DNA from 2 places in the Streptomyces sp. NPDC021749 genome. Region 1 is predicted to be linked to the other one. Evidence: riboswitches for the same ligand, from Rfam matches in the RefSeq annotation. Region 1 holds a riboswitch; the other holds the start of a gene.
What was found. A riboswitch is a leader RNA that binds a small molecule or an ion and turns the genes downstream of it on or off. The one in region 1 is predicted to bind S-adenosylmethionine.

Region 1 (8,997 bases):
TTTGGGGCATGAGTCACAGACCTCGAACCCGGACGGTGCTGAGCTGCGGCCTCCTGCTCGTGCCCCTCGCGGTGAGCACTGCCGCGTGCGGGGGCTCGGCGTCGGAACCGCTCTCCGCCAATCCCTACGACGCGGGCGACCAGATCACCGCCAACACCCCGGACGGAAAGCAGAAAGCCGACCCCGACAAACCGATCGAGGTCTCCGTCAAGGACGATGACGCGCGGATCACGGACGTGACCGCCACCGATTCCACCGGCCGCTTCGTACGCGGCGAACTGAGCGCCGACGGCCGGCACTGGCGCACCACGGTGCCCCTGGCCGCCGGCACCCGCTACACGGTGCGGGTCAGCACCGAGGAGGAGGACGGCACCCCCGGCCGCAAGACGCTGGTGGTGCACACCACCGACGCGGACGGCCAGTTGACCGCCGCCTTCGGCCCCGAGAGCGGCGAATACGGCGTCGGCCAGCCGGTCACCGCCGAGCTGAGCCGGCCCATCAAGGACCCCAAGGCCCGGGCCATCGTCGAAAGCGCCCTCAAGGTCGACTCCATGCCGCGCGTCGAGGGCGCCTGGCACTGGGTGGACGACAAGAAGCTGCACTTCCGCCCGAAGGTCTACTGGCCGGCCCACGCCACCATCTCGGTACACAGCAACCTGGCCGGCCTGAAGATCGCCAAGGGGCTGTACGGCGGCCCCTCCAAGCCCGTCAAACTCACCACCGGCGACCGCGTGGAAGCCATCACCGACGCGGCCGCGCACCAGATGACCGTGCTGCGCAACGGCACGTCCATCAACACCATCCCGGTCACCACCGGCAAGCCCGGCTTCTCCACCCGCAACGGCGTCAAGGTCATCCTGGGCAAGGAGAGCTTCGTCCGGATGCGCAGCTCCACCGTCGGCATCGCCGCCGGCAGCTCGGACTCCTACGACCTGCCGGTCTACTGGGCCACCCGGGTGACCTGGAGCGGGGAGTACGTGCACGCCGCGCCCTGGTCCGTCGGATCACAGGGCGCGGCCAACGTCAGCCACGGCTGCACCGGCATGTCCACCGGCAACGCCCAGTGGTTCTTCAACACCGTGCGGGTCGGCGACATCGTCAAGGTCATCAACAGCGGCGGCGACACCATGACGCCGTTCGACAACGGCTTCGGCGACTGGAACATGCCCTGGAAGGAATGGCGCGCCGGCAGCGCCCTCAAGAACAAGGCGTCCAGCACCACAGGAGCCGCCGAGCGGCAGCAGGACCCCGGCTCCGACGCCCGGCTGCGCCCGAAGATCTGAAACGGCCTCCAGCGGCCCTCAGCGCGGCGCCTCAGGCCTGTACGAGGTTCCTGCGGCGCAGCAGGCCGGCCAGGGCGTCCGCGAAGGCCACCGGATCGATCGGATGGGTCACCGCGGCGTCCGCGCGGCTCCAGGTGGCCAGCCAGGCGTCCTGGGGGCGGCCGATCAGCAGCAGCACCGGCGGGCAGCGGAAGATCTCGTCCTTGATCTGCCGGCAGACGCCCATACCGCCCGCCGGCGCGGTCTCGCCGTCCAGCACGCAGACGTCGATGCCGCCCTGCTCCAGGGCTTCGAGGACCGCCGGTGCGGTGGCGCACTCCAGGATCTCGATCTCCGGGGCATCGGCGGCGGGGCGCCGGCCGGCCGCCAGCCGGACCTGCTCGCGGGTGCCCGCGTTGTCGCTGTAGACCAGCACCGTGGCAGTCGCCTGCATCGTTCCTCCACGCTCTTCGTAGCGGCACAGCATCGGGTGGGGCTGATGGGCCGGATGCTACTCCCGCGGTGGGCCCCCGCAGCAGGGGGCGAAAGGACCGAAGATCTGCCCGACGGCCCGTCAGGACCGGGCCCGCGCGGACCGCGGGACCGTACCGGCGGCCGGCCTTCCCTCCTTCGGGCGACGCCGGAAATGGGCCGTACGAGCAGGGCATACGTCCTTGACACACCGAACGGCACCCCCCGGAGTGAGGGCGGGATAAGCGACCGACATAATGTCGGTCGTGGCGACAGCAACGACAGTAGAAACCGGGCACGCGCACCCGTCGGTCAATCGGCCGAACCTCACCAGCGTCGGAACCATCATCTGGCTGAGTTCCGAGCTGATGTTCTTCGCGGCCCTCTTCGCGATGTACTTCACCCTTCGATCCGTGACCGGAGAGGCTTATTGGAAGGAATCGGCCAGCGCGCTGAACCTTCCGTTCTCCGCGACCAACACCACGATCCTGGTGCTCAGCTCGCTGACCTGCCAGCTCGGCGTTTTCGCGGCCGAGCGCGGCGACGTCAAGAAGCTCCGGGCCTGGTTCGTGGTCACCTTCATCATGGGTGCCATCTTCATCGGCGGTCAGGTCTTCGAGTACACCGAGCTGGTCAAGCACGAGGGCCTGTCGCTCTCGTCCGGCCCGTACGGCTCGGTGTTCTACCTGACCACCGGATTCCACGGACTGCATGTGACGGGCGGTCTGATCGCCTTCCTGCTGGTCCTGGGCAGGACGTACGCGGCCAAGAGGTTCACCCACACGCAGGCCACCGCGGCCATCGTCGTGTCCTACTACTGGCACTTCGTCGATGTCGTCTGGATCGGCCTCTTCGCCACGATCTACCTGATCCGCTGACCGGTCCGACCGACCCGCAGATCAGACAGACATAGCCAAAGCATCGACGCAGAAGATCCTGACACCGGGGTAATCCGTGAAAAAGCTCTCCGCACGACGGCGCCATCCGCTGGCGGCGCTCGTCGTCCTACTCTTCGCGCTGGCGGTCACCGGGGGGCTGTACGCCGCGTTCGCGCCGGCGGACAAGGCTCAGGCCGATGACACCGCCCAGTCCCTTGCCATCAAGGAGGGCAAGAAGCTCTACGCCGTGGGCTGTGCCAGCTGCCACGGCACCGGCGGTCAGGGCACCACCGACGGCCCGAGCCTGGTCGGCGTCGGTGCCGCAGCCGTCGACTTCCAGGTCGGCACCGGCCGCATGCCGGCCCAGCAGCCCGGCGCCCAGGTGCCGCGGAAGAAGCCGATCTACAACAACGCCCAGCGCGAGCAGCTGGCGGCCTACGTCGCGTCGCTGGGTGCCGGCCCCACCATCCCGGAGAAGTCGCAGTACGACTCCAAGGGCGCCGACATCGCCAAGGGCGGCGAGCTGTTCCGCACCAACTGCGCGCAGTGCCACAACTTCACCGGTAAGGGCGGCGCCCTCACCGACGGCAAGTTCGCACCGACGCTGGAGGGCGTGGACCCGAAGCACATCTACGAGGCCATGGAAACCGGCCCGCAGAACATGCCCTCCTTCGGTGACGGCTCGCTGAGCAAGCAGAACAAGAAGGACATCATCGCGTACCTCGGCGCCGTCAACGGCGATGAATCCGAGAGCCCCGGCGGCCTCGACCTCGGCGGTCTCGGTCCGGTCAGTGAGGGTCTCTTCGGTTACATCTTCGGCCTGGGCGCGCTGGTCGCGGTCGCCATCTGGGTCGCAGCCCGGACTACGAAGGCCAAGAAGTCATGAGCGAGACTGGACGACACGAAGACGTGCCAGAAGAAATTCTGCCCGGTGAGCGGGAGGCTCACGAAGGCGCGGTGCGCCCGGCGGACGACCCGTTCGCCGACCCGGGCCTGCCGGCCCACGAGCACCGCAAGCAGGACATCGACGAGCGGGCCGCCAAGCGCTCCGAGCGCACCGTCGCCCTGCTCTTCCTGGTGTCCATGATCGCCACGGTGGCCTTCATCGCCGCCTACGTGGCCATCCCGATCGACAAGATCGTCTACATCTGGCCGATCGGCCACATCAGCGCGCTGAACTTCGCGCTCGGCCTGACCCTGGGTGCCGCCCTGTTCTGCATCGGCGCCGGCGCGGTCCACTGGGCCCGCACGCTGATGTCGGACGTGGAGGTCGCCGACGACCGCCACCCGATCGAGGCCAGCCCCGAGGTCAAGGCCAAGGTCCTGGCGGACTTCAAGCTGGGCGCCGAGGAGTCCGGGTTCGGCCGCCGCAAGCTGATCCGCAACTCGATGTTCGGTGCGCTGGCCCTGGTGCCGCTCTCCGGTGTCGTCCTGCTGCGTGACCTCGGGCCGCTGCCCGAGACGAAGCTGCGCACGACGAACTGGAAGAAGGGCGTCCGCCTGGTCAACCAGTCCACCAACCTCCCGCTGCGTCCCGAGGACATCGCGGTCGGCTCCCTGACCTTCGCCAAGCCCGAGGGCCTGGAGGAGGACCAGGAGGACTTCAACGAGAAGATCGCCAAGGACGCCCTGATGCTCGTGCGGATCCAGCCGCAGAACATCAAGGACAAGCAGGAACTCGCGTGGTCCCACGAGGGCATCGTGGCCTACTCGAAGATCTGCACCCACGTGGGTTGCCCGATCAGCCTGTACGAGCAGCAGACGCACCACGTGCTCTGCCCCTGCCACCAGTCGACGTTCGACCTCTCCGACGGCGGTCGGGTGATCTTCGGTCCGGCCGGACACGCCCTGCCGCAGCTGCACATCACGGTGAAGGACGGCTTCCTGGAAGCCGCCAGCGGTTTCGAGGAGCCCGTCGGCCCGAGCTTCTGGGAGCGCGGATGAGTAACGAGACAAGCGCGACCACCACGCGCCGCGGCCAGGCGCCGCGGGGCGAGCGGATCGCCGACTGGGCGGACGGCCGGCTGGGCATCTACAGCCTCGCCAAGGCCAACATGCGCAAGATCTTCCCGGACCACTGGTCCTTCATGCTGGGTGAGGTCGCGCTCTACAGCTTCATCATCATCATCCTGACCGGTGTCTACCTGACGCTGTTCTTCCACCCGAGCATGGCCGAGGTGACCTACCACGGTTCCTACGTGCCCATGCAGGGGATCCGGATGACCCAGGCCTTCGAGTCGACGCTGGACATCAGCTTCGACGTCCGGGGTGGTCTGCTCATCCGCCAGATCCACCACTGGGCGGCGCTGGTCTTCCTGGCCGCGATGATGGTCCACATGATGCGGGTGTTCTTCACCGGCGCCTTCCGCAAGCCGCGCGAGGTCAACTGGCTGTTCGGCTTCCTGCTGCTGGTGCTCGGCATGTTCACCGGCTTCACCGGCTACTCACTCCCCGACGACCTGCTCTCCGGCACCGGCGTGCGGTTCATCGAGGGCGTCATCCTGGCGATGCCGCTGGTCGGTTCGTACCTGCAGATGTTCATCTTCGGCGGCGAGTTCCCCGGGCACGACATCATCCCGAGGTTCTTCACGATCCACGTGCTGCTGCTGCCCGGCATCATGCTCGGCCTGCTGGTGGCGCACCTGATCCTGGTCTTCTACCACAAGCACACGCAGTTCCCGGGTGCCGGCAAGACCAACACCAACGTCGTCGGCATGCCGCTGCTGCCGGTCTACATGGCCAAGGCCGGAGGCTTCTTCTTCCTGGTCTTCGGCGTGATCTCGGTGATCGCCGCGGTCGCCAGCATCAACCCCGTGTGGGCCATAGGGCCGTACCGGCCGGACCAGGTCTCCACTGGTGCGCAGCCGGACTGGTACATGGGCTTCGCCGAGGGCCTGGTCCGTGTCATGCCGGGCTGGGAGTGGAACTTCTGGGGCCACACCATCAACTTCGGTGTGCTGATCCCGATCCTCCTCTTCCCGCTCGTCCTGGTCGCCATCGCGGTCTACCCGTTCGTCGAGTCCTGGGTCCGCGGTGACAAGCGCGAGCACCACATCCTGGACCGCCCGCGCAACGTGCCCACCCGCACCGGTTTCGGTGTGGCCTGGCTGGTCGCGTACTTCGTGATGCTGATCGGTGGCGGTAACGACCTGTGGGCCACCCACTTCCACCTGTCGATCAACTCGATCACCTGGTTCGTCCGGATCGCGTTCTTCGTCGGCCCGGTGCTGGCCTTCATCGCCACCAAGCGGATCTGCCTGGGTCTGCAGCGGCGCGACAAGGACAAGGTGCTGCACGGCCGCGAGTCCGGCATCATCAAGCGCCTGCCGCACGGTGAGTTCATCGAGGTCCACGAGCCGCTCAACCAGGAGCAGCTGCACTTCCTGACGCAGCACGAGCAGCCCGAGCCGTTCGAGCTGGGCCCGGAGGTCGACGAGAACGGCGTCCGCCGCAAGATCAAGCGGTCGCAGAAGCTCCGCGCCAAGCTCTCCAAGAGCTACTACGGCGAGGACAACGTCATCCCCAAGCCCACGGTCGAGGAGTACCGGGAGATCACCAGCGGCCACGGCCACCACTGATCACTCGCGCGCCTCGTAGCGCACCGTAGGTAGTACGCCACCCAGAGGGCCCCGTCCGCACGTCGGACGGGGCCCTCCGGCGTGCCGTCCGTCTCGATAGGGTGAACGGCATAAGCAGGACAGACACCAGGAGCGTGGACCATGAACGTTGTGACCCCGGCAGGCGGCGACAGCGTGGCGGCCCACACCTGGCCGGGCCTCCTGAACGCCCTGCTCGACGGCCGCGACCTCACCGCCGACGACACCGCCTGGGCGATGGACAGGATCATGCGGGGCGAGGCCAGCGACGCCCAGATCGCCGGATTCGCGGTGGCCCTGCGCGCCAAGGGCGAGACCGTCGCGGAGATCTCCGGACTGGTCCGGACGATGTACGAGCACGCCCGGCTGATCGAGGTGCCGGGCCCCAGCGTCGACATCGTCGGCACCGGCGGCGACGGCGCCAAGACCGTCAACATCTCCACCATGTCCTCGATCGTCGTCGCCGGCACCGGCGCCAAGGTCGTCAAGCACGGCAACCGCGCCGCGTCCTCCGCCAGCGGCGCCTCCGACGTCCTGGAGAAGCTCGGCGTCAACCTCGACCTCACCCCGCAGCGGGTCACCGAGGTCGCCCAGGAGGCCGGCATCACCTTCTGCTTCGCGGTGAAGTTCCACCCCTCCCTCCGGCACGTCGCCAACGCCCGCGGCCAGCTCGGCATCCGCACCACGTTCAACGTGCTCGGCCCGCTGACCAACCCCGCCCGGGTGAAGGCCCAGGCCACCGGCGTCGCGGACGCCCGGATGGCGCCCATCCTGGCCGGCGTGCTCGCCGAGCGCGGCTCCTCCGCCCTGGTCTTCCGCGGCGACGACGGCCTCGACGAGCTGACCACCACCGCCACCTCGCGGGTCTGGATCGTGCGCGACGGCACGGTCCGCGAGGAGGCCTTCGACCCCCGCGACGTCGGCATCCCCCTCGTCCCCGTCGAGGCGCTGCGCGGCGCCGACGCCTCGTACAACGCGGACGTCGCCCGCCGGCTGCTGGACGGCGAGACCGGCCCGGTCCGCGACGCGGTGCTGCTGAACTCCGCGGCCGCACTCGCCGCGCTGGAGCCGTCGGACGCCCCGCTGGCCGAGCAGATCCGGCGCGGCATCGAGCGGGCCGCCGCCTCGATCGACTCGGGCGCGGCCAAGCGGGCGCTGGAGCGCTGGGTGGCCGCCAGCAACGCCTGAGCGGTCGGTGACGCAGGGTGTGACGCGGGGCCCGGTCCGTCATATGGACCGGGCCCTTGCGCGTAAACGCTCTTGTGGCATGATGCTGCGCAGGTCACGAGTGACAGCGACACAGGCCCCGGCCCGCTGTCCGGCAACCCTCCTTCCGTGGCGGGGTGCCCCGGGTGATGACCAGGCCGCAGTCAGCGAGGTCTGCGGCAAGCGCGGATCCCTCGCCAGGGATCCTGGTCCCCGAGGGAGAACTTCCGTGAATCAGCGAATGCGATAGGGCCCCAAGGCCCCTTTTCCGCACCCCTTTTTTCCTTTCACGCTGCGCCCCGCGCCGCGCGCTTCCGCACACCCGAAAGCGCCGCCGCGCCCTGCCCCGCAGCGAATTCGCTCACGCCTCACGGGAGTTCGCCATGTCCGTTTCCGCCGTTGCCGCCGACCGCTCCGTCTGCGCCCCGCTGCCGGTCCTCGGCCGGGACGTCCGGGTCCCGCTCGTGACCGGCGGCGAGGTCGACTACGCCGCGCTGGACTACGCCGCCAGCGCCCCGGCACTGCAGCGGGTCTGGGACGACGTGGCCGCCTACGCCCCCTACTACGGCAGCGTGCACCGCGGCGCCGGATACCTCTCGCAGCTCTCCACCGACCTCTTCGAGAACGCCCGCCGCACGGTTGCCGACTTCCTCGGCTGCCGTATCGAAGGAGGCCCGGGCGAAGACCCGTCGGGCAAGGCCGGTGAGGGGCGACGGGAAGGCGACCAAGTGGTCTTCACCCGCTCCACCACCGACTCGCTCAACCTCCTCGCCGCCGTACTCCCGCAGAACACCCGGGTATTCGTCTTCGAGACCGAGCACCACGCCTCGCTGCTGCCCTGGGAACAGCGCGCCGACCTGACGGTCACCTACCTCAACGCCCCGCGCACCCCGGCGCAGGCCGTCGCAACCCTGGAGCGAGCCCTCGCCGACCGCGAGCCCTACGGCCCGGCCCTGGTCTGCGTCACCGGCGCCTCCAACGTCACCGGCGAACTGTGGCCGGTCCGCGAACTGGCCGCCGCGGCGCATGCGCACGGCGCCCGGATCGTCCTCGACGCCGCGCAGCTCGCCCCGCACCACCCCGTCGACCTCGCCGAACTCGACGTCGACTGGGTCGCCTTCTCCGGCCACAAGCTGTACGCGCCGTTCGGCGCCGGTGTTCTGGCCGGCCGTGCGGACTGGCTGCAGGACGCCGACCCGTACCTGGCGGGCGGCGGCGCCAGCCGCACGGTCTCGCGGCGCCCGGACGGCGGCGTCGACGTCGAATGGCACACCACGGCCGCCCGCCACGAGGCCGGCTCGCCCAACGTCATCGGCGCCTACGCCATCGCCTCCGCCTGCAAGGCGCTCACCGAGGCGGGCTTCGACACACTCGTCGCCCGCGAACAGGAGCTGATCGCGCGGGTCCGCGCGGGGCTGGCCGAGGTCCCCGAGGTGCGCGTCCTCTCCCTCTTCGGCGACGACGCCCCGCGCGTCGGCGTGATCTCCTTCGTGGTGGACGGCTGGAACAGTTCCCACTTCGCCGCCGCCCTCTCCGCCGAGTACGGCATCGGCGTCCGCGACGGCCTCTTCTGCGCGCACCCGC
Region 2 (19,236 bases), on a different contig from region 1:
CCGGTGACGTTGTCACCGGTGTGGACGATCGACTGGTCCGGCGTGCTCTTGTTGTTGAAGAAGACGAAGTGCTGGTCGGAGTAGACCTTGCCGGTCGGGTTCACCGCGATCGCGCTGGCGTCGAGGTCGAAGTCCGTGCCGGTGGTGGTGCGGACGTCCCAGCCGAGGCCCACCGTGACGGCGGTCAGGCCCGGTGCCTCCTTGGTGAGCGAGACGTTGCCGCCCTTGGACAGGCTTACAGCCATGGGGATGTCCCTTTCCTAGTCAACGCGTCGAGTCGTCGGGCTCCGTGCTGGCACGAAGCTACCGTCACCCACCAGAACGTCGTCGGGGGACCGTGAGGTTCCAGCTCCCTTTACTTTCTTTGCCCAATCCTGATGCCGGTGGCCGTGCGGCAATCCGGTGTCCGTGCGGCGGACCGTGCTGTTCGGCCTCCCCGGCGCGGAATCTGATGTGCGGCCAGGTCAACGGCCAGGTCAACGGGCGTGAAAAGCGGGTGACGGTGCGGCCGGATCCGCGGGATCATAGGACCATGTCCGGGCCCCATGTCATCCGCGGTTCGGTCGTCCTTCCCGAGGCCGAGCTCGTCTGGCGATTCTCGCGGTCCTCGGGTCCGGGCGGCCAGCACGTCAACACCAGCGACAGCCAGGTCGAGCTGCGCTTCGACCTCGGCAGCACCCAGGCGCTGCCGCCGGTGTGGAAGGAACGTGCGCTGGAGCGGCTGGCCGGCCGGCTGGTCGACGGCGTGCTGTCCGTACGCGCCTCCGACCACCGTTCCCAGTGGCGCAACCGCGAGACCGCAGCCGTCCGGATGGCCGCGCTGCTCGCCGAGGCCACCGCGCCGCCGCCCAAGGCGCGCCGGAAGTCGCGGATCCCGCGGGGTATCAACGAGCGCCGGCTGCGCGAGAAGAAGCAGCGCAGTGAGACCAAGCGCGGCCGTTCGGGCCGCGACTGGACCTGAGCGAGCCGCGGCCCCAACTGCCTCCCGCCGGGCGCCCACCCCCACCGCCGGCCCCTCAGTCCACTGCCGGCCCCTCATCCCACTGCCCCTGACCGGCCACCGGGCCCGCAGTCCATCCACCCACGACCGGCACCGGCTCAACCACCCACGTCCCACCGGCTCAACCGCCCACGACCGGCACCGGCTAATCCACCCACGGCCAGCCCCAGCCCAACCACCCCCCGCGGCCGGCCCCAACCCAACCACCCACCCGAGGCCGCCCCCGGCCCGACTGGCGTGCCCTCACCTCAACTGCCGGTAACGCCCCCGGAAGTACGTCAGCGGCCCGTCGTCCTCGTTCCGGATCGCGGTGGACAGGACCCGTCCGATGACGAGGGTGTGGTCACCGGCCACGACGCGCTGTTCGGTGCGGCACTCCAGGGTCGCCAGCGCACCGGTGATGAGCGGAGCACCGGACGCTTCGCCCTGTTCGTGTGCGATGTCCTCGAAGAGCAGTCGGTCGCTGATGCGGCCTTTCATGGCGAATCGTCCGGCAATCTGCCGTTGATGCCCCGAGAGCACGGAAACGGCCCACAGCGGCTGCTCCGTCAGCAGGTCGTCCATCCGGGAGCCATTGCGAACGCTCACCATCACGAGCGGCGGATCGAGCGACACGGAAAGGAACGCCGTGGCGGTCATGCCGACACCCTCGCCACGCGGCCCGGCGTCCGGGTCGTGGGCGGTGATCAGTACGACGCCGGCGGCGAGCCGGGACAGGGCGGCGCGGAACTCGTCGTCACTCACCCCCACAGCATGCGGGATCGGCGCGCCACCCGGCGTGGAGGCCGGCGCGACGGTGGGGGCGGCGGTGGCGGCGGGCCCGGTGGCCGCCGCATCGACAGGGGTTTCCGTGAACACGCCATGAACGCTAACTTCCCGCCGTCCCGGCTCGCATCGGGCCCCGGGACCACCCGCGTCCTAGGACCATCGACGGAGGTCGTATACAGGCGGCGAACCCCTCGGAATTTGCGTTCAGAAAGTGTAGAAAGAGTGAAGGCGGGTCTGCTGCGGCAGGATGGTACGGCACGGTCAACGCTCGCTCACCGTCTGTGACTTGAGTCACAGACGCTTCTAATTGTTGACCCTGTGTACCGAGTGAAGAGCTCACTGTGATTCAGTGAGCGTGGAATCGGACGACAAGAATCGTGGAGTCTGCTGTCGAGGTCTCAGGGGAGCGAGCGATGGAGACCGAGTCGGAGCCATACGTCCGTCTTGCGACCCTGCGGCAGCTGCACCAAGTGGTCGCCGAACTGAACACCGCACGCAGCCTGGCGGACACCTTGCAGACGGTCGCCGACGGCGCCGTCAACGGCCTCGGCTACGAGCTGTCCGCGGTCAACCTCGTGCGGCCCGACGGCGATCTCGTGGTGGCCGCCGTCGCCGGCAGCGCGGGCGCCGAGGCCCTGATGGCCGGCCGGGTCGGCTCGCGCGCCTCCTGGGACCGCCGGCTGTCCATGGGGGAGCGGTGGGGCGACCTGTGCTTCATCCCGCACACCGAGGGCTGGGTGCTGGATGACGACGACGTACCCCAGTGGCACACGGCCGGGCCGGCGCCGCGCTTCCCCGACGAGTGGCACCCGATGGACCGCCTCTTCGCGCCCATGTACACCGCGGGCAACGGCGGCGGCGAGCTGCTCGGCGTGATCTCCGTCGACCGGCCGCGCAACGGCCGGCGCCCGGGCCCCTGGGGGCAGGAAGCACTGCAGATGTACGCCTTCCAGTCCGCGATCGCGATCAGCAACGCCCGGCTGCGGGCGAACATGCAGCGTGCCCTGGTCCGGCTGGAGCGCGAGCAGCAGGCCCTGCGCGCCAGCGAGGAGAGCTTCCGCCAGGCCTTCGAATACGCACCCAGCGGGATGGCCGTGGCCGAAATGGGTGGGGACCAGCACGGGCGGCTGCTACGGACCAACGACGCGCTGTGCCGGCTGCTCGGCCGTACGGCCTCCGGGCTGCGCCGGTACTCGTTCTCCGACCTGGTCCACCCCGAGGACATCGGCACCCTGCTGCGCACCTCCGCCGAGGGCGGCCGCGCGGAGCTCCGGCTGGCCCGCCGCGACGGCACGTACGTGTGGGTCTCGCTGCGCAACTCCGTCGTCGCCGACACCGCCGACGGCCCCCGCTATCTGCTCACCCACGTCGAGGACATCGAGGAGCGCAAGCGGCACGAGCTCCAGCTCGCGCACCGGGCCAGCCACGACTCGCTGACCGGCCTGCCCAACAGCGCCGAACTGCGGGCCCGGCTCGGCGCCCGGCTGTGCTCCCGGCCGGCCGGCTCGCTGGCGGACGCCTACGCCTCCTCGGGCGGCGCGGACCCGCGGGACCCGCACGGCTTCCGGCCGGACGGCAAGGAACCCTTCGACGGCGTCGACGGCTTCGAGGGCAACACACCGGTCCCGTTCGACCACCACGTGCACCTCGTCGCCCCTACGGACGGGCCGGCCGACGACGGCTCCAAGGGGCTCGCGGTCCTCTTCTGCGACCTCGACGGCTTCAAGTCGATCAACGACCGCTTCGGGCACAACACCGGGGACGCGGTGCTGATCGAGGTCGCCCGCCGGCTGACCAGCGGCGTGCGGGACGGCGACACGGTCGCCCGGCTCGGCGGCGACGAGTTCGTGGTGCTCGCCGACGGTCTCGGCACGGCCGACGCCCAGGACCTCGCGGTGCGGCTGCGCAACGCGATCATCCCGCCGATCCGCGTCGAGGGCCGGGCGGTCCGGGTGGGCGCCAGCTTCGGCATCGGCTGGGCCAGCTGCGGGATGACCGCCGAGGAGGTCCTGGAGTCGGCGGACCAGCGGATGTACGTAGAGAAGCGCTCCCGGTCGAAGGCGAACCGGCGGGCGGTGGGCTGACACCGGGCGCCGGCCCGGGCGGGAGCTGCGCGGACGGACCGCACGGGTGCTGTGCGGACGGACGACCGCACGGGAGCTGCGCGGCGGACCGCACGGGTGTTGCGCGGACGGACGACCGGACGGGTGCTGTGCGGACGGAGCGCACGGGTGGTGTGCGGCGGGCCGGACGGGAACCGGCCGGGGGGGGCGCGGGCGCCGCGCGGCGCATCTCACATCGGCGGTCCGCCGGGCCCTGCACCAGCAGTTCACCGATCCGTAGCGATCTCGTGGCCCGCCGGGCTCGGTGTGGCCCGGACATGAGGGGGTAGGCTGCGCCGATGCGGCGCGGCGCCGCGGGGGCCCGGACCTGAGATTCGCGCAGACGTCTGCGCACGCGTACCGACCGACGCGTTCACGACGCGCACACATCGCTTTGGGAGTGACACGGAATGACGGCCGGCAACAACGGCGCGGACACGCCGGAGAACGACGACCCCTTCGCCTACCTCTACCGCGCGGAAGGCGGCGAGGGCGGGGCACCGGGCTCGGCGGGCGCCGGCGGGGCGGCCCGGCAGCCGGGGGTGCCGCGCACGTCGTACAACCAGGTGCGGGCGGTCGGCCAGCGCCAGTACGGGCAGCAGGCCCAGCAGCAGGTCACCTACGGGCAGCCGAACGCCACCTACGCCGCGCCGGAGACCCTGCCCGGCGGTGACCGCACCCGGGCCGTGCCGGCGTCCGGCCACGGCGGCGAGCCGGAGCCGCGGCGCCGCAACGGCCTGCTGATCGGCGCGGTCGCGGTGGTCGCGGTGGTCTGCATAGGCATCGGCGTCGCGATGCTCACCAACAACGGCGGTGACGCCAAGGACACCAACGCCGGCAAGTCCGGCCCGACGGCCGGCGACACCGTCAAGCCCAGCGACCGGCCCACCACCAAGCCCAAGCCGGGCGAGCTCCCCAAGGAGGACGCCGGCAGCCTGCGGCTGGACGGCGGCGCGACCACCGCGAAGGACGTCCCGGGGGCGCGCTCGGCCGGCGGGACGTACGTGGCCGGGATGAACACCCCCGGCGCGTCCGCCACTTGGACGCTCGACGTCGAAGCGGCCGGCAAGTACAAGCTCTGGGTCGGCTACGGCGTTCCCGGCAAGGACGCCAACCTCACGCTGAACGTGAACGGCACGGCCGTCCCGCGCCCGGTCAACATGGAGAACTTCGCCCACGCGCCCGAGGGCGCCTGGGACAAGGGCTGGACCAAGACCTGGTCGTACGTCCAGCTCAACAAGGGCACCAACACCGTCAAGCTGTCCTGCGAGAGCGGGAACCAGTGCGACGTGAACCTCGACCAGGTCTGGCTGGCCCGCGACTGAGACCCGCCGGGGCGGCCTCATCAGGCCGCCGGCGGATGGTCCGTCACCACCACGCTCTCCCGCAGCTCCTCGTACGTCCCCGGGTCGAACTCGCCGGCCGCCGGCGCCCGGACCGTGGCGGCCGACAGGGCCACCGCGCGGGCGAGGCGGGCCGGCCACGGCAGGTCCTCCACCAGGCCGGAGAGCAGTCCGGCGACCGCGGAGTCGCCGGCGCCGGTGGGATTGCCGGCGAACCGGCGGGGCGGGGCGGCCTGCCAGGCGCCGTCCGCGGTGACCGCCAGCATCCCGTCCGGGCCCAGTGAGGCGGCCACCGCGTGCGCGCCGCGGCGGCGGGTGTCGCGGGCGGCGCGCAGCGGCTCGGTGCTGCCGGTCAGGGCGGCCAGCTCGTCGGCGTTGGGCTTGGCGAGGTCGGGGCGGGCGGCCAGGCCCCGGCGCAGCGGTTCGCCGCTGGTGTCCAGGAGGACGGGGACGCCGGCGGCGCGGGCGGCGCGGGTGAGGCGGGCGTAGACGTCGACCGGGACGCCCGGCGGCAGGCTGCCGCACAGCGCCACCGCCCGGGCCTCGCCCAGCAGTTCGCGGTAGGTGCCGAGGAAGGTGTCCCATTCGGCGGGGGAGACGGTCGGGCCCGGCTCGTTGAGCTGGGTGGTGTCCCCGGTGGTCTCGTCGACGACGGCGACCGTGCGGCGGGTGGCGCCGCCCACGGGGACCAGCGCGTCGGTGACCGCCGTCTCGGCGAGCAGGGCGCGCAGCGCGTCCCCGGTGCCGCCGCCCGCGAAGCCGGTGGCGACCGTGCGGTGGCCGAGCGCGGCCAGCACCCGGGCGACGTTCACGCCCTTGCCGCCGGGGCGCTCGGACACCTCGGTGATCCGGTTCGTGCGGTGCGGGCGGAGCCGGGGCACGCGGTAGGTGATGTCCAGGGCGGCGTTCAGCGTGACCGTGAGGATCATGGTCGCCCCTCCGGGCAGTCATGGCCGGGCGGCCTGGGGCGGGCAACCGCGCACGGCGGTGGCATGCGGACAAGTGCGCGAGCGATCATGCCATCGTCGGTGGCGGTTGGCCCAGACCCGCAGCTCACCTCACGCGCTCTGCGGGCGCATCACCCACTCGCCCCTGCGCATGACCCCGACCAGCGCGAACGCCGCGTCCAGCACCACCAGGTCGGCGTCCTTGCCGGCCGCCAGCGAGCCGGTCCGGTCGTCGATGCCCAGCAGGCGGGCCGGGGTGGCCGACAGGGCCTGGACGGCCTGGTCCACCGTCAGGCCGTCGACGAGGACGGCCCGTTGGAAGGCGCGGTCCAGGGTGAGCGTGGAGCCCGCGATGGAGCCGGCCGTGGGGCCGTCGCTGATCCGGGCCACCCCGTCCCTGACCTCGACCTGCATGGGCCCGAGCGGATACATCCCGTCGTCCATGCCGGCCGCACCCATGGCGTCCGTGATGAACGCGACCCGGCCGCCTCCCGCCTCGCGGACGGCCAGCTGGAGCATCGCGGGGTGCAGATGGGTGCCGTCGTTGATCAGCTCGACGGTGATCCGCTCGTCCTCCAGGAGCGCGGCGACCGGCCCCGGCGTTCGGTGGCCGAGCGGCGGCATCGCGTTGAAGAGGTGGGTGGCGACGGTGGCGCCCGCGTCGATGGCCTGCCGGGTCACGTCGTAGGGCGAGTCGGTGTGGCCGACGGCGGCGATCACCCCGGCGTCGGAGAGCAGCCGTACGGAGGCCAGGCCGCCGGGGAGTTCGGGGGCGACGGTCATCATCGCGGCGGTGCCGTGCGCCGCGTCGAGGAGCTTGCGGACGTCGGACGGGTCCGGGTCGCGCAGCAGCCCCGGCTGGTGGGCGCCGCAGCGGTTCGGGGAGATGAACGGGCCCTCGAAGTGGATCCCGGCCAGTTCGCCCTGCTGGACGAGCTCGGCCAGCACCCCGGCCTGCCGGGCGAGTTCGGACAGTTCGCCGGTGACGGTGGAGGCGACCATCGAGGTGGTGCCGTGCCGGCGGTGGGCCTCGATGACGGTCATGCACTCCCCGGGGTCGGCGGACGAGAACGAGCCGCCGCCCCCGCCGTGCACATGCATGTCGACGAAGCCGGGCACGACGAGGTGGCCGGTGAGGTCCACGGCGTCGGCGCCGCGGTCCTCGGTCAGGTCGGCGTCGCGGCTGTGGACCGCGGCGATCCGGCTGCCCTCGACGGTGATCCGGCCGCGCTCGACGACACCGGACGGGCGGGCGATCCGGGCGCCGGACAGGACGGTGCGCCGGGGACCCGCGGCCGGCTGCGCCAACTGTTGCTGTGCCATCAGGCGGTTACCTCCGTGGAGAGAAGATCCCAGGCGAGGAGTCCCGCGCCCAGGCACCCGGCGGCGTCCCCGAGAGCCGCCGGAACGATCGAGGGGAGCCGCTGGAACGTAACGCGCCGCCGGACCGCTTCCCGCAGAGGCGCGAACAGCGTGTCGCCCGCCTCGGCCAGTCCGCCGCCGACGATCAGCATCTCCGGGTCGAGCAGGGTCAGCCCGGTGACCAGCCCGTCGGCCAGCGCGTCCACCGCGTCCCGCCACACCGCCCGGGCGCGTTCGTCGCCGGACGCCACGGCCTTGGCCGCGTCCGCCGCGCTGGCCTCGGGATCGCCGCAGGCCGCTGCCCAGTCCCGGCCCACCGCGGCGGCCGAGGCCAGCGTCTCCAGACAGCCCCGTTGGCCGCAGCCGCAGGCCCGCCCGCCGGGCCGTACGACGATGTGGCCGATCTCGCCGGCGCTGCCGTGCGCCCCGGCCTCGATGCGGCCGCCGATGCCGATGGCGCCGGCGATGCCGGTGCCCAGCGGGACGAACAGGAAGCGGCCGGCGTCCCGGCCGGCACCGATCCGTCCCTCGGCCAGGCCGCCGGTGCGCACGTCGTGGCCGAGCGCGACCGGGACCCCGCCGAGCCGCTCGGACAGCAGCGCGCGCAGCGGGACGTCCCGCCAGCCGAGGTTGGCGGCGTAGACGGCGGTGCCGGAGGTCTCGTCGACGATGCCGGGGACGGCGACGCCGGCGGCCTCGGCGGGGGTGCCGAAGCGGGCGGTGCCGAGGTCGCGGAGCTCGGCGGCGAAGCCGAGGATCGTCTCCACCACGGCGTCGGGGCCGCGCTCGCGGCCGGTGGGCCGCCGTGCCTCGTAGAGCAGGGCGGGCGGTGTCTTCCCGGACGGCGCGGGATCGACCCCTACGAGGGCGGCCTTCATCCCGGTGCCGCCCACATCAAGGGCGATGACATGTCTCACGGGAACAGTTTCGCGCGATGCGCCCCGAAAGGTCTAGTCCACTCACCGGCCCTGTCCCGGGTGAAGGAATTGTGGGAGCCCGATACCGAAGAGCAACCGCGGGTGGTGTAGACCTTGTATCGGACGCGGGTGGAAACCCGCTGTTCACGCCGGGCGAGGGCGATCCCCGAAGCGGCGTTGAGGAACCCGGCAGCACGGGAATTCGGGACAGGAAAAGGGCGGTAACAGCGGGTGCAGCGGCGGTACTTGAGCCTGGCGGCGGCGGCAACGGCCACCACCATGACACTGACACTCACCGGCTGCGGCGGCGGACCGGGTGACGACGACGTCACCCTCAAGCTGATCGCCGCGGACTACGGGGACAGCGAGGCCAACAGCTCCCAGCACTACTGGGACCAGCTCGCCCGCGCCTTCGAGAAGAAGAACCCCGGCATCAAGATCGACGTCGAGGTCGACAGCTGGACCAATGTCGACAAGCACGTCGAGGACCTGGTCAAGGACGGCAACGCCCCCGACCTCGCCCAGATAGGCGCCTACGCCGACTACGCGGCCAAGGGCAAGCTCTACAGCGCCGACCAGCTGCTCTCCATACCGGTCCAGGCCGACTTCACGCCCGCCCTCGCCGAGGCCGGCGAATACCACCGCGTCCAGTACGGCATGCCCTTCGGCGCCAGCACCCGGCGGCTCTTCTACAACAAGAAGCTGTTCGCCCAGGCCGGCATCACCAGCCCGCCGAAGACCTGGGACGACATCGCCCACGACGCCGCCCTGCTGAAGGCACACGGCGTCAAGATGCCCTACGCACTGCCGCTCGGCCCCGAGGAGACCCAGGCCGAGACGCTGATGTGGATGCTCAGCGGCGGCGGCAGCTACACCGACAGCATCGGCAAGTACCAGATCAACTCGCCGCAGAACATCAAGACCTTCAACTGGCTGAAGAACGACCTGGTCGGCAAGGACCTGACCGGCAGCGACCCGGCCAAGCTCAACCGCGAGGACGCCTTCGCCGGCTTCGCCGCCGGCGACGTCGGCATGCTCAACGGCCACCCCACCCTCATGAAGCAGGCCGAGGCCAAGGGCATCGACTACGGCACCGTCGACCTGCCCGGCGTGCACGGCCCGGCCAAGGCCACCATGGGCGTCGCCGACTGGATGATGGCGTTCAAGCAGAAGGGCCACCGCAAGGAGGCCGGCAAGTTCCTCGACTTCGTCTACAGCGACAAGAACGTGGTGAAGTTCTCCGGCCAATACGGACTGCTGCCCGTCACCACCTCCGCCTCCCAGCAGATGCTGGCCGACGACCACTACGCCAAGCTGCACAGCTTCCTCAAGCAGCTGGCCGGCGCCGAGTTCTACCCCGCGGACAAGACCTCCTGGCCGATGGTCTCCAAGACCATCAAGGCCAAGATGGGCGCCGTGGTCGGCCCGAACGGCAACCCGTCCGGCGTGCTCACCGACATCCAGAACGCCGCGGACGCCGAGGACAACAGCAGCCAGTGACGCCCGCGCGGGGCCGGGCCACCCGCCCGGCCCCCACCCCGTCCGACCGTGCGCTTATCGTGGGAACGTGATGACGAGCGGCCCCGGCAGTACGGACGACCCGCAGGCCACCGGCGGCGCGGGCGGCTCCGGGCTGTCCGCCCGGGACGAGGCGGTGCTCGCCGTCGAGCGCCGCTCCTGGCCCGGCCCCGGCCCCAAGGAACGCGCCATCCGCGAGCGGCTCGGCCTCTCCCCGACCCGCTACTACCAGCTCCTCAACGCCCTCCTGGACGACCCCCGGGCGCTCGCCCACGACCCCGTCACCGTCAACCGGCTGCGCCGGATCCGCGACGCCCGCCGGGCCCGCCGCTGACCGGGCGCGCTGCCGCGGCACGGGCGGTACCGCGACCCGTCGGCCCGATGCGCCCGTGCACCGGCCGTGCGCCCGCCTGCCGCCGGTAGGGTCGGCGGCATGGGCAGCCCCCCGAACGTGCCGACCCCCGTCACCCCCGCCGGCCGCGACGGCCTCGCCGCGCTGCTGGCCCACCCGGAACGCGCCGTCGTCGCCCTCGACTTCGACGGCACCCTGGCCGACATCGTCCCCGACCCGGAAAAGGCCCGCGCCCACGACGGCGCGGTCACCGCCCTCGGCCGCCTCGTACCGCACCTGCGCGCCGCCGCGGTGATCACCGGCCGCCCGGCCGCCGTCGCGGTCCGCCTCGGCGGTTTCGCCGACGTCCCCGGGCTGGGCCACCTCACCGTCCTCGGCCACTACGGCGCCGAGCGCTGGGAGGCGTCCACCGGCACCGTGCACGCCCCGCCGCCGCACCCCGGGATCGCCGCCATACAGGGCGAACTCCCCGGCGTCCTGGACAGCTCCGGCGTCTGGCACGGCACCTGGGTCGAGACCGCCGTCGAGCGCAAGGGCGGCCGGGCCATCGCCATCCACACCCGCCGCGCCGACGATCCCCAGGGCGCCTTCGAGCGGCTGCGCGCACCGCTCACCGCGCTGGCCGAACGCCACGGCCTGATCGTCGAACCGGGCCGCCTCGTCCTCGAACTCCGCCCGCCCGGGATGGACAAGGGCGTCGCGCTCGCCGACTGGATCCGCGAAACCGGCGCCTCGACGGTCCTCTACGCCGGCGACGACCTCGGCGACCTGGCCGCCTTCGCCGCCGTGGAGAAACTCCGTTCCGAGGGCCTGACCGGGCTCCTGGTGTGCAGCGGCAGCAACGAGGTCACCGAACTCGCCGACCGCGCCGACCTGGTCGTCGCCGGCCCGACCGGCGTCGTCGACCTGCTCGGCGCACTGGCGGCCCGACTCACCAGCCGGTGAGCCCCCCTCAGCGGGAATACCACCCACCCCCGCCACGTTGTGGCCCCGCAGGGGGCCTTCGCGTCCCCTACGGGATCTGTTCGACCCTCCCTAGGGGACGAGCCACCCCCCCGGCCAGCGCATCCACCCCCAGACCAGGGCAGCCCCTGCACCAGGGCAGCCCCCCCCGCACCAGGGCACCCACCCCGCCCCCGGCCCCCCGGCACAGCCACCCCCAGCCGCTGCCTCCCGTTACCTCCCCAGCCCCAGTACCGCCTCCGCCGTCGTCCAGTCCCGTGCGATGGCCTGCTGGGCCTTCGTCAGGTCGGCCTTGCCCGAGCAGATTGCGGCCTTGAGGCGGTTCTCCACCACGTCCTTGGGGTTGTTGGGCCCGGCACCCGGCCGGTGCCCCGGGGACGGCGGTTCGACCCACAGGTTGCGGGGATCGTTGGGGTCGCCGCCCAGCTGGAGGCTGATGAGGTGGTCGTACTCGGCGTCGTGCAGCGGGCCCGTATAGCCGTACGACGCGGCATTGGCCTTCTTCTCGCGGCCGGTGATGTTCACCGGGGGCCGGATGTCCTTGGTGTAGCCGCTCCGGCAGATCGTCGACCTGAGCGTCGCCGGGGTCACCTTCGGATTCGTCGCGCCCGGTGTGCACTTCGGGTCCGGCAGCGGCTGTCTGCCGGCGGTGTGGCGGACGTGGCAGGTACCGGGGGCGGGCTGCCGCTGCACGGTGTACGCACCCTGGGGGCCGGGCCCCACGGCTATCGCCCCCGAGGGCGAGGCGGGGGACGACGTCCCCGAACGGCCCGAACCGCCCTTCGCATCGGGATGGGTCCGGACGGACGAACACCCGCCGGCCGTGAGAGCCAGCACGGCGACGGCCGCCGCCATCGCGGACGTACGGACGGAAAGCGGCAGGGCACGCGCGGAGTTCGGCATGGAGAAGAACTACCCCACCGCGGACCGGAACAGCCCGCGCCCCGGTGGCGCGGACCTGAACGGCGCGGGGCACGCCCAGAGGCACCGCCTCCCCACCGCGCCCGCCCCGCCCCCTCACCCCGCCTGCAACGCCCGCAACTGGTCCAGGAACCAACGCGCCGGCGGCAGCGCGGTGGCCGCCGCGGCCAGGCGCTCGGTGCGCTCCGCCCGTTCACCGGCCTTCATCGTCAGCGCCTCGTGCAGCGCCCGCGCCGTGCCGCCCACGTCGTACGGATTGACCGTCAGCGCCGCAGCGCCCAGCTCCTCATGGGCGCCGGCCTCGCGCGACAGCACGAGCGCACAGCCCTCCTCGGACACCACCGGGATCTCCTTGGCGACGAGGTTCATCCCGTCCCGGATCGGGTTGACCAGCGCCACGTCCGCCAGCCGGTACGCCGCGAGCGACCGCGCGAAGTCGTCCTTCACGTGCAGCACCACCGGCCGCCAGCCCTCGGTGCCGAACTCGGCGTTGATCTCCTCGGCCAGCCGCCCGACCTCCGCGGTGTACTCCCGGTACACCGCAAGGTCCTGCCGCGAGGGGTACGCGAACGCGACGTGCACCACCCGCTCCCGCCACTCCGGCCGCTCCACCAGCAGCTCCCGGTACGCCAGCAGCCCGCGCACGATGTTCTTCGACAGCTCCGTACGGTCCACCCGCACGATGCTCCGGCGCGCCGCCCCGTCCGGGCCGGTGCCGATCTGCTCGCGCAGCGCCGCCAGCCGCTCGTCCACGTCCGCCCGCCGCGACCGCTCCCGCAGGAACCCGGCGTCCGCCCCCAGCCCGTACACCCCGAGCCGGGTGCCGCCGGTGCCGCCCAGCACCTCGGCGCAGCACGCGCTGAACGCGTCCGCCCAGCGGTGCGTCAGGAACCCCAGCTGGTCGGCGCCCGTCATCCCGCGCAGCAGCTGCTCGGCGATCCCGTCCGGCAGCATCCGGAAGTACTCCGGCGGCGCCCAGGGGGTGTGCGAGAAGTGCGCGATCTTCAGGTCCGGCCGCAGCGCCCGCAGCATCCCGGGCACCAGCGCCAGGTGGTAGTCCTGCACCAGCACCGCCGCGCCCCGGCCCGCCTCGCCGGCGAGCGCCTGCGCGAAGGCGTGGTTGTACGCCTCGTACGCCCCCCACTGGCGCCGGAACTCCGCGTCGAAGACCGGTTCCAGCGGCGTCTGGTAGAGCATGTGGTGGACGAACCACAGCACCGAGTTGGCGATGCCGTTGTAGGCGTCGGCGTGCACATGGGACGGAATGTCCAGCATCCGGACGCGCTGTCCGCCGGTGTCGGCCCGGTCCAGCACGTCGCCGGTCCGCCGCACCTTCTCCCGGTCGCCCTCACCGAGCGCGGCACACACCCACACCGCGTCCGTCTCGGGACCGATCGCCGACAGCCCCGACACCAGCCCGCCCCCGCCCCGCTTCGCGGTCAGCGCCCCGCCCTCCCCCACGGCGTACGAGACCGGTCCGCGGTTGGACGCGACGAGAACCTCGGCACCTGCGTTGCCCACACTGCGCTCGGAGACCATGTCGCGAGATTAACCAGTGACAGATCCGTGCAAACGTGCGACGCGGGTCAGGCCGCCCGCCTGGCCGCGTATTCCGGGATGTCGGTCATGGGCGGCCGTTCCTCGGTGTCCACGTCCGTGGTCCGGGGCACGAAGCCCGCCTCGCCGCGGTCGAACTGGGTGAGCCGGGGCCGCACCAAGTGGCCGCGGGCCAGGCGGAGTTGGGCGGTGCGGTAGATCGCGGCGGCCATCCTGCCGAGGGCCTGGCCGTCCTGATGGCGGTGCTTGCGTACGCCGACGTCCACCTGGGCGAGGGCGTCCAGGCCGACGGTGTGCAGTGCGTCGACGAGCAGGCCCAGCTCGACGCCGTAGCCGACCGGGAAGGGCAGCCGCTCCAGCAGCGAACGGCGGGCCGCGTACTCGCCGCCCAGCGGCTGGACGAAGCCGGCCAGCTGCGGCCAGTGGAGGTTGAGCAGCGGACGGGCGACGAGTTCGGTGACCCGGCCGCCCTGGCCCGGCCCCGCACCCTCGCCCCCGGTCTCCAGCGGGCGGTCGTACATCGCCTTGACGAACTGCAGGTCCGGATCGGTCAGCAGCGGCCCGACGATCCCGGCGACGAAGGTCGCGGAGAACTCGCGCAGATCGGCGTCGACGAAGCAGACGATGTCGCCGGTGGTCGCGAGAAGCGAGCGCCACAGCACCTCGCCCTTGCCGGGGACGACGGGGAGCCGCGGCAGCACCGCGTCACGGTGGACGACCTTGGCACCGGCCGCCGCCGCGACGTCGGCCGTCCGGTCCGTGGACCCGGAATCCAGCACCACCAGCTCGTCGACCAGCGGGACGGCGTCGGTCATCAGCTCGGCACGGATCGTCGCCACGATCGCGCCGACCGTGGCCTCCTCGTCCAGCGCGGGCAGGACGACACTGACCGTACGGCCCGTCTGGCGCTTGGCCGCCAGCAGCTGCTCCAATGGGCGATCGGCAGCCGACCACGAGCGACTGCGCAGCCAGCGCTCCACCTCTTCCAGCACGTTTACGACTCCTCGGTGGCCGCCGGTGCAGCGGTCGCTATGTGGTCCATCGTGTGATCCATCTCGCGGTTCGGACGACTATCTCAACTGTCAGTGCCTTCGGTTACAGTCTTGAACAACGCGGATGACCCTCGCATGCCGGGGTCGCCACGCGACAAACGCCTGGGTTTCGTCCCAGCGCCATACCGCTCATCCAGAGGGGCAGAGGGATACGGCCCGTTGAAGCCCCGGCAACCCTCCAGTCGGTCTCCGCGTCCAGCGCGCCGAGGCTCCCGGCTAGGGAAGGTGCCAAATCCGTCTCGCGACGAGATGCGCCGCGAGGAAGATGAGGAGAAAGGGCCTCGCCTCCATGGCTGTGCAAGTCACCGAAACCACCGCAAACCCCACTCCCGTCGCTCTGGGCCCCGCCGTCGCGTTGTCCTGCCGGGAGTGCGGTGAGCGCTTCGACCTCGGCCCGATCTTCGCCTGTGCCAGCTGTTTCGGGCCGCTCGAAGTCGCCTACGACCTGCCGAGCGGCGACCCTGAGGCCCTGAGGAAGCAGATCGAGGCCGGCCCGGACAACATCTGGCGCTACGCCCCGCTGCTCCCGGTCCCCGCCGACGTGGCCGAGAAGCCGAACCTCAACCCCGGCTTCACCAAGCTCGTCAAGGCCGACCGGCTCGCCGCCGAGCTCGGCGTCACCGGCGGCCTGTACGTCAAGGACGACTCCGGCAACCCGACCCACTCCTTCAAGGACCGCGTCGTCGCGATCGCCGTCGAGGCCGCCCGCGCCTTCGGCTTCACGACCCTGTCCTGCTCCTCGACCGGCAACCTCGCCGGTGCGGTCGGCGCCGCGGCGCGCCGCGCGGGCTTCAAGTCCTGCGTCTTCATCCCGCACGACCTGGAGGCCGGCAAGGTCGTCATGGCCGCGATCTACGGCGGTGACCTGGTCGGCATCGAGGGCAACTACGACGACGTCAACCGCTTCTGCTCGGAGCTCATCGGCGACCCGCTCGGCGAGGGCTGGGGCTTCGTCAACGTCAACCTGCGGCCCTACTACGGCGAGGGTTCCAAGACCCTTGCCTACGAGATCTGCGAGCAGCTCGGCTGGCAGCTGCCGGACCAGATCGTCATCCCGATCGCGTCCGGCTCCCAGCTGACGAAGATCGACAAGGGCCTCAAGGAGCTGATCGCCCTCGGGCTGGTCGAGGACAAGCCGTACAAGATCTTCGGTGCCCAGGCGGAGGGCTGCTCGCCGGTGTCGACGGCCTTCAAGGCCGGGCATGACGTCGTGCGCCCGCAGAAGCCGAACACCATCGCCAAGTCGCTGGCGATCGGCAACCCGGCGGACGGTCCGTACGTACTGGACATCGCGCGCCGTACCGGCGGTGCGGTGGAGGACGTCGACGACGAGCAGGTCGTGGACGCGATCAAGCTGCTGGCCCGGACGGAGGGCATCTTCGCGGAGACCGCGGGCGGGGTGACCGTCGGTGTGACCAGGAAGCTCATCGAGGAGGGGCTGCTCGACCCGGCGCTGACCACCGTTGTCCTCAATACGGGTGACGGCCTGAAGACGCTGGACGCGGTCGCGCCGACCACCGGGCCGACGGCCACGATCCGTCCGAACCTGGACGCGTTCCGCGCGGCCGGCCTGGCCGGCTGAGTCCGCGCCGTCCTTCGCACACGTACTCCGTAATCCCTGTCCGGAAGGCAGAACCATGAGCGTCACGGTCCGCATCCCCACCATCCTCCGCACGTACACCGGCGGCGAGGCCGAGGTCACCGCCGAGGGCGCGACCCTCTCCGAGGTGATCGCCGATCTGGAGGAGAACCACCAGGGCATCGCGGCCCGGGTGCTCGACGACGCCGGCAAGCTGCGCCGCTTCGTGAACGTCTACGTCAACGACGACGACGTCCGCTTCGAGCAGGGGCTGGAGACGCCGACGCCGGACGGCGCGGGCGTCTCGATCATCCCCGCGGTCGCCGGAGGCTGCTGACCTTCCGTCCGGGCCGGCCGCGCGTTCTTACGGGCGCGCGGCGTCCGGATGTTGAGAGAACAGGCGCGGATTTGCGCCATCTCTTCCCCTGCTTGACCGGAATTGCCCCGTCCATCAAAAACGGACGGGGCAATTCCGTTTCGTTAAAGGGGATAACATTGTGGCGATCTCCTCGCTGTATATGTCCCCGGGTATGCCGAGCGCATAAGAATCCATGCTGAGTTGTGCTCAAAGTGTGTGCGGCATTTGCCGGTTAGGCACCCCTATGCCCGGCCAGGCTTGCCCGGGAGAATCGCGATTTCGCCGCATATAGCCGATTCTCCGGCGCCAGAATTCTCGTCCGATTGACCTGTTGCGCTGGGCATCGGTCCAGATACATTCAGCGGCGGTCGACGCGTTCCGGCGCACACCCCACGGGCCTTTCGCGGGGTGAGGTCTGACCCGGGTCCGCGGAGTGCGGTCCTGCGCAAGGGCCAGTAATAGGGGAGTTAGGCATGGCTCAGGGCACCGTCAAGTGGTTCAACGCGGAGAAGGGGTACGGCTTCATCGCGGTCGACGGTGGTGCGGATGTATTCGTCCACTACAGCGCGATCCAGATGGACGGCTACCGCACCCTTGAGGAGGGCCAGCGGGTCGAGTTCGAGATCTCGCAGGGCCAGAAGGGGCCGCAGGCGGACATGGTCCGGGTGGCCGGCTGAGGCGCCGACCGACTGCTGCGTTGTGAAGGCCCGTACCCCTGAAGGGGTACGGGCCTTCTGCCGTCGCCCGACTGCCCTCAGTCCTTCGGGCGGCTTGCGCCCACCCGTCGCCCGGCCGCCGCCCCCCAACGACGCCCTTCGGGCGGCTTGCGCCCACCCGTTGCCCGGCCATCACCCCCCAACGTCGCCCCCGGGCGGCTTGCACTCGCATGGCCCGAGTGCTAATCATTGGCGTTAGCACTCTCCGAGTGAGAGTGACAATGAAGGACCGGGTCGGTGAGGCCCGCAGGCCGGGTGGGGCAAGGAACCACAACAGGTCTGCAGGTCGTCCGTCGCGGGCGCCAGCGCGGTCCGGAGCAATCCACCCCAGTCCGGGAGGACCACTTCACATGGCCAAGATCATCGCGTTCGACGAGGAGGCACGGCGCGGTCTCGAGCGCGGGATGAACCAGCTCGCCGACGCCGTCAAGGTCACCCTCGGCCCCAAGGGCCGCAACGTCGTCCTCGAGAAGAAGTGGGGCGCCCCCACGATCACCAACGATGGTGTGTCCATCGCCAAGGAGATCGAGCTCGAGGACCCGTACGAGAAGATCGGCGCCGAGCTGGTCAAGGAGGTCGCGAAGAAGACGGACGACGTCGCCGGTGACGGCACGACGACCGCGACCGTCCTGGCCCAGGCTCTGGTCCGCGAGGGCCTGCGCAACGTCGCCGCCGGCGCCAACCCGATGGCCCTCAAGCGCGGTATCGAGAAGGCCGTCGAGGCCGTCTCCGCCGCCCTGCTGGAGCAGGCCAAGGACGTGGAGACCAAGGAGCAGATCGCCTCCACCGCCTCCATCTCCGCCGCCGACACCCAGATCGGCGAGCTGATCGCCGAGGCCATGGACAAGGTCGGCAAGGAAGGCGTCATCACCGTCGAGGAGTCCCAGACCTTCGGTCTGGAGCTGGAGCTCACCGAGGGTATGCGCTTCGACAAGGGCTACATCTCGGCGTACTTCGCCACCGACATGGAGCGTATGGAGGCGTCGCTCGACGACCCGTACATCCTCATCGTCAACTCCAAGATCGGCAACGTGAAGGACCTGCTGCCGCTCCTGGAGAAGGTCATGCAGTCCGGCAAGCCGCTGCTGATCATCGCCGAGGACGTCGAGGGCGAGGCCCTGTCGACCCTGGTCGTCAACAAGATCCGTGGCACCTTCAAGTCCGTCGCCGTCAAGGCCCCGGGCTTCGGTGACCGCCGCAAGGCCATGCTCGGCGACATCGCCATCCTCACCGGTGGCACCGTCATCTCCGAGGAGGTCGGCCTCAAGCTGGAGAACGCCGGTCTCGACCTGCTCGGCCGCGCCCGCAAGGTCGTCATCACCAAGGACGAGACCACCATCGTCGACGGTGCCGGTGACAGCGAGCAGGTCCAGGGCCGGGTCAACCAGATCCGCGCCGAGATCGAGAACAGCGACTCCGACTACGACCGCGAGAAGCTGCAGGAGCGCCTGGCGAAGCTCGCCGGCGGTGTCGCGGTCATCAAGGCCGGTGCCGCCACCGAGGTCGAGCTCAAGGAGCGCAAGCACCGCATCGAGGACGCCGTCCGCAACGCGAAGGCGGCCGTCGAGGAGGGCATCGTCGCCGGCGGTGGCGTGGCCCTGCTGCAGGCCTCCTCGGTCTTCGAGAAGATCGAGCTGGAGGGCGACGAGGCCACCGGTGCCGCGGCTGTGAAGCTGGCCCTGGAGGCCCCGCTGAAGCAGATCTCGGTCAACGCCGGCCTTGAGGGCGGCGTCGTGGTGGAGAAGGTGCGCAACCTGGCCGTCGGCCACGGTCTGAACGCC

Region 2: another riboswitch for S-adenosylmethionine. It lies ahead of thrC (threonine synthase); the one in region 1 lies ahead of AB0G35_RS36940 (aminotransferase class V-fold PLP-dependent enzyme).

Annotation. Positions count from the first base shown of each region.
Region 1 covers NZ_JBFACE010000087.1:1,012-10,008, forward strand. Annotated here, with positions in the region: gene AB0G35_RS36905 (Ig-like domain-containing protein) at 9-1,283, shown strand; gene AB0G35_RS36910 (hypothetical protein) at 1,315-1,716, opposite strand; gene AB0G35_RS36915 (heme-copper oxidase subunit III) at 1,991-2,611, shown strand; gene AB0G35_RS36920 (c-type cytochrome) at 2,688-3,497, shown strand; gene AB0G35_RS36925 (Rieske 2Fe-2S domain-containing protein) at 3,494-4,555, shown strand; gene AB0G35_RS36930 (ubiquinol-cytochrome c reductase cytochrome b subunit) at 4,552-6,189, shown strand; gene trpD (anthranilate phosphoribosyltransferase) at 6,331-7,395, shown strand; SAM riboswitch class IV at 7,488-7,605, shown strand; gene AB0G35_RS36940 (aminotransferase class V-fold PLP-dependent enzyme) at 7,797-8,997, shown strand, end outside.
Region 2 covers NZ_JBFACE010000017.1:121,464-140,699, forward strand. Annotated here, with positions in the region: gene AB0G35_RS19160 (TerD family protein) at 1-245, opposite strand, end outside; gene arfB (alternative ribosome rescue aminoacyl-tRNA hydrolase ArfB) at 533-961, shown strand; gene AB0G35_RS19170 (flavin reductase family protein) at 1,244-1,858, opposite strand; gene cdgB (diguanylate cyclase CdgB) at 2,182-3,852, shown strand; gene AB0G35_RS19180 (carbohydrate-binding protein) at 4,281-5,195, shown strand; gene pfkB (1-phosphofructokinase) at 5,216-6,142, opposite strand; gene nagA (N-acetylglucosamine-6-phosphate deacetylase) at 6,272-7,483, opposite strand; gene AB0G35_RS19195 (ROK family protein) at 7,483-8,439, opposite strand; gene AB0G35_RS19200 (extracellular solute-binding protein) at 8,719-9,939, shown strand; gene AB0G35_RS19205 (DUF3263 domain-containing protein) at 10,010-10,291, shown strand; gene otsB (trehalose-phosphatase) at 10,391-11,254, shown strand; gene AB0G35_RS19215 (hypothetical protein) at 11,486-12,175, opposite strand; gene AB0G35_RS19220 (trehalose-6-phosphate synthase) at 12,290-13,732, opposite strand; gene AB0G35_RS19225 (glucosyl-3-phosphoglycerate synthase) at 13,780-14,742, opposite strand; SAM riboswitch class I at 14,929-15,074, shown strand; gene thrC (threonine synthase) at 15,092-16,384, shown strand; gene AB0G35_RS19235 (MoaD/ThiS family protein) at 16,440-16,718, shown strand; gene AB0G35_RS19240 (cold-shock protein) at 17,213-17,416, shown strand; gene groL (chaperonin GroEL) at 17,806-19,236, shown strand, end outside.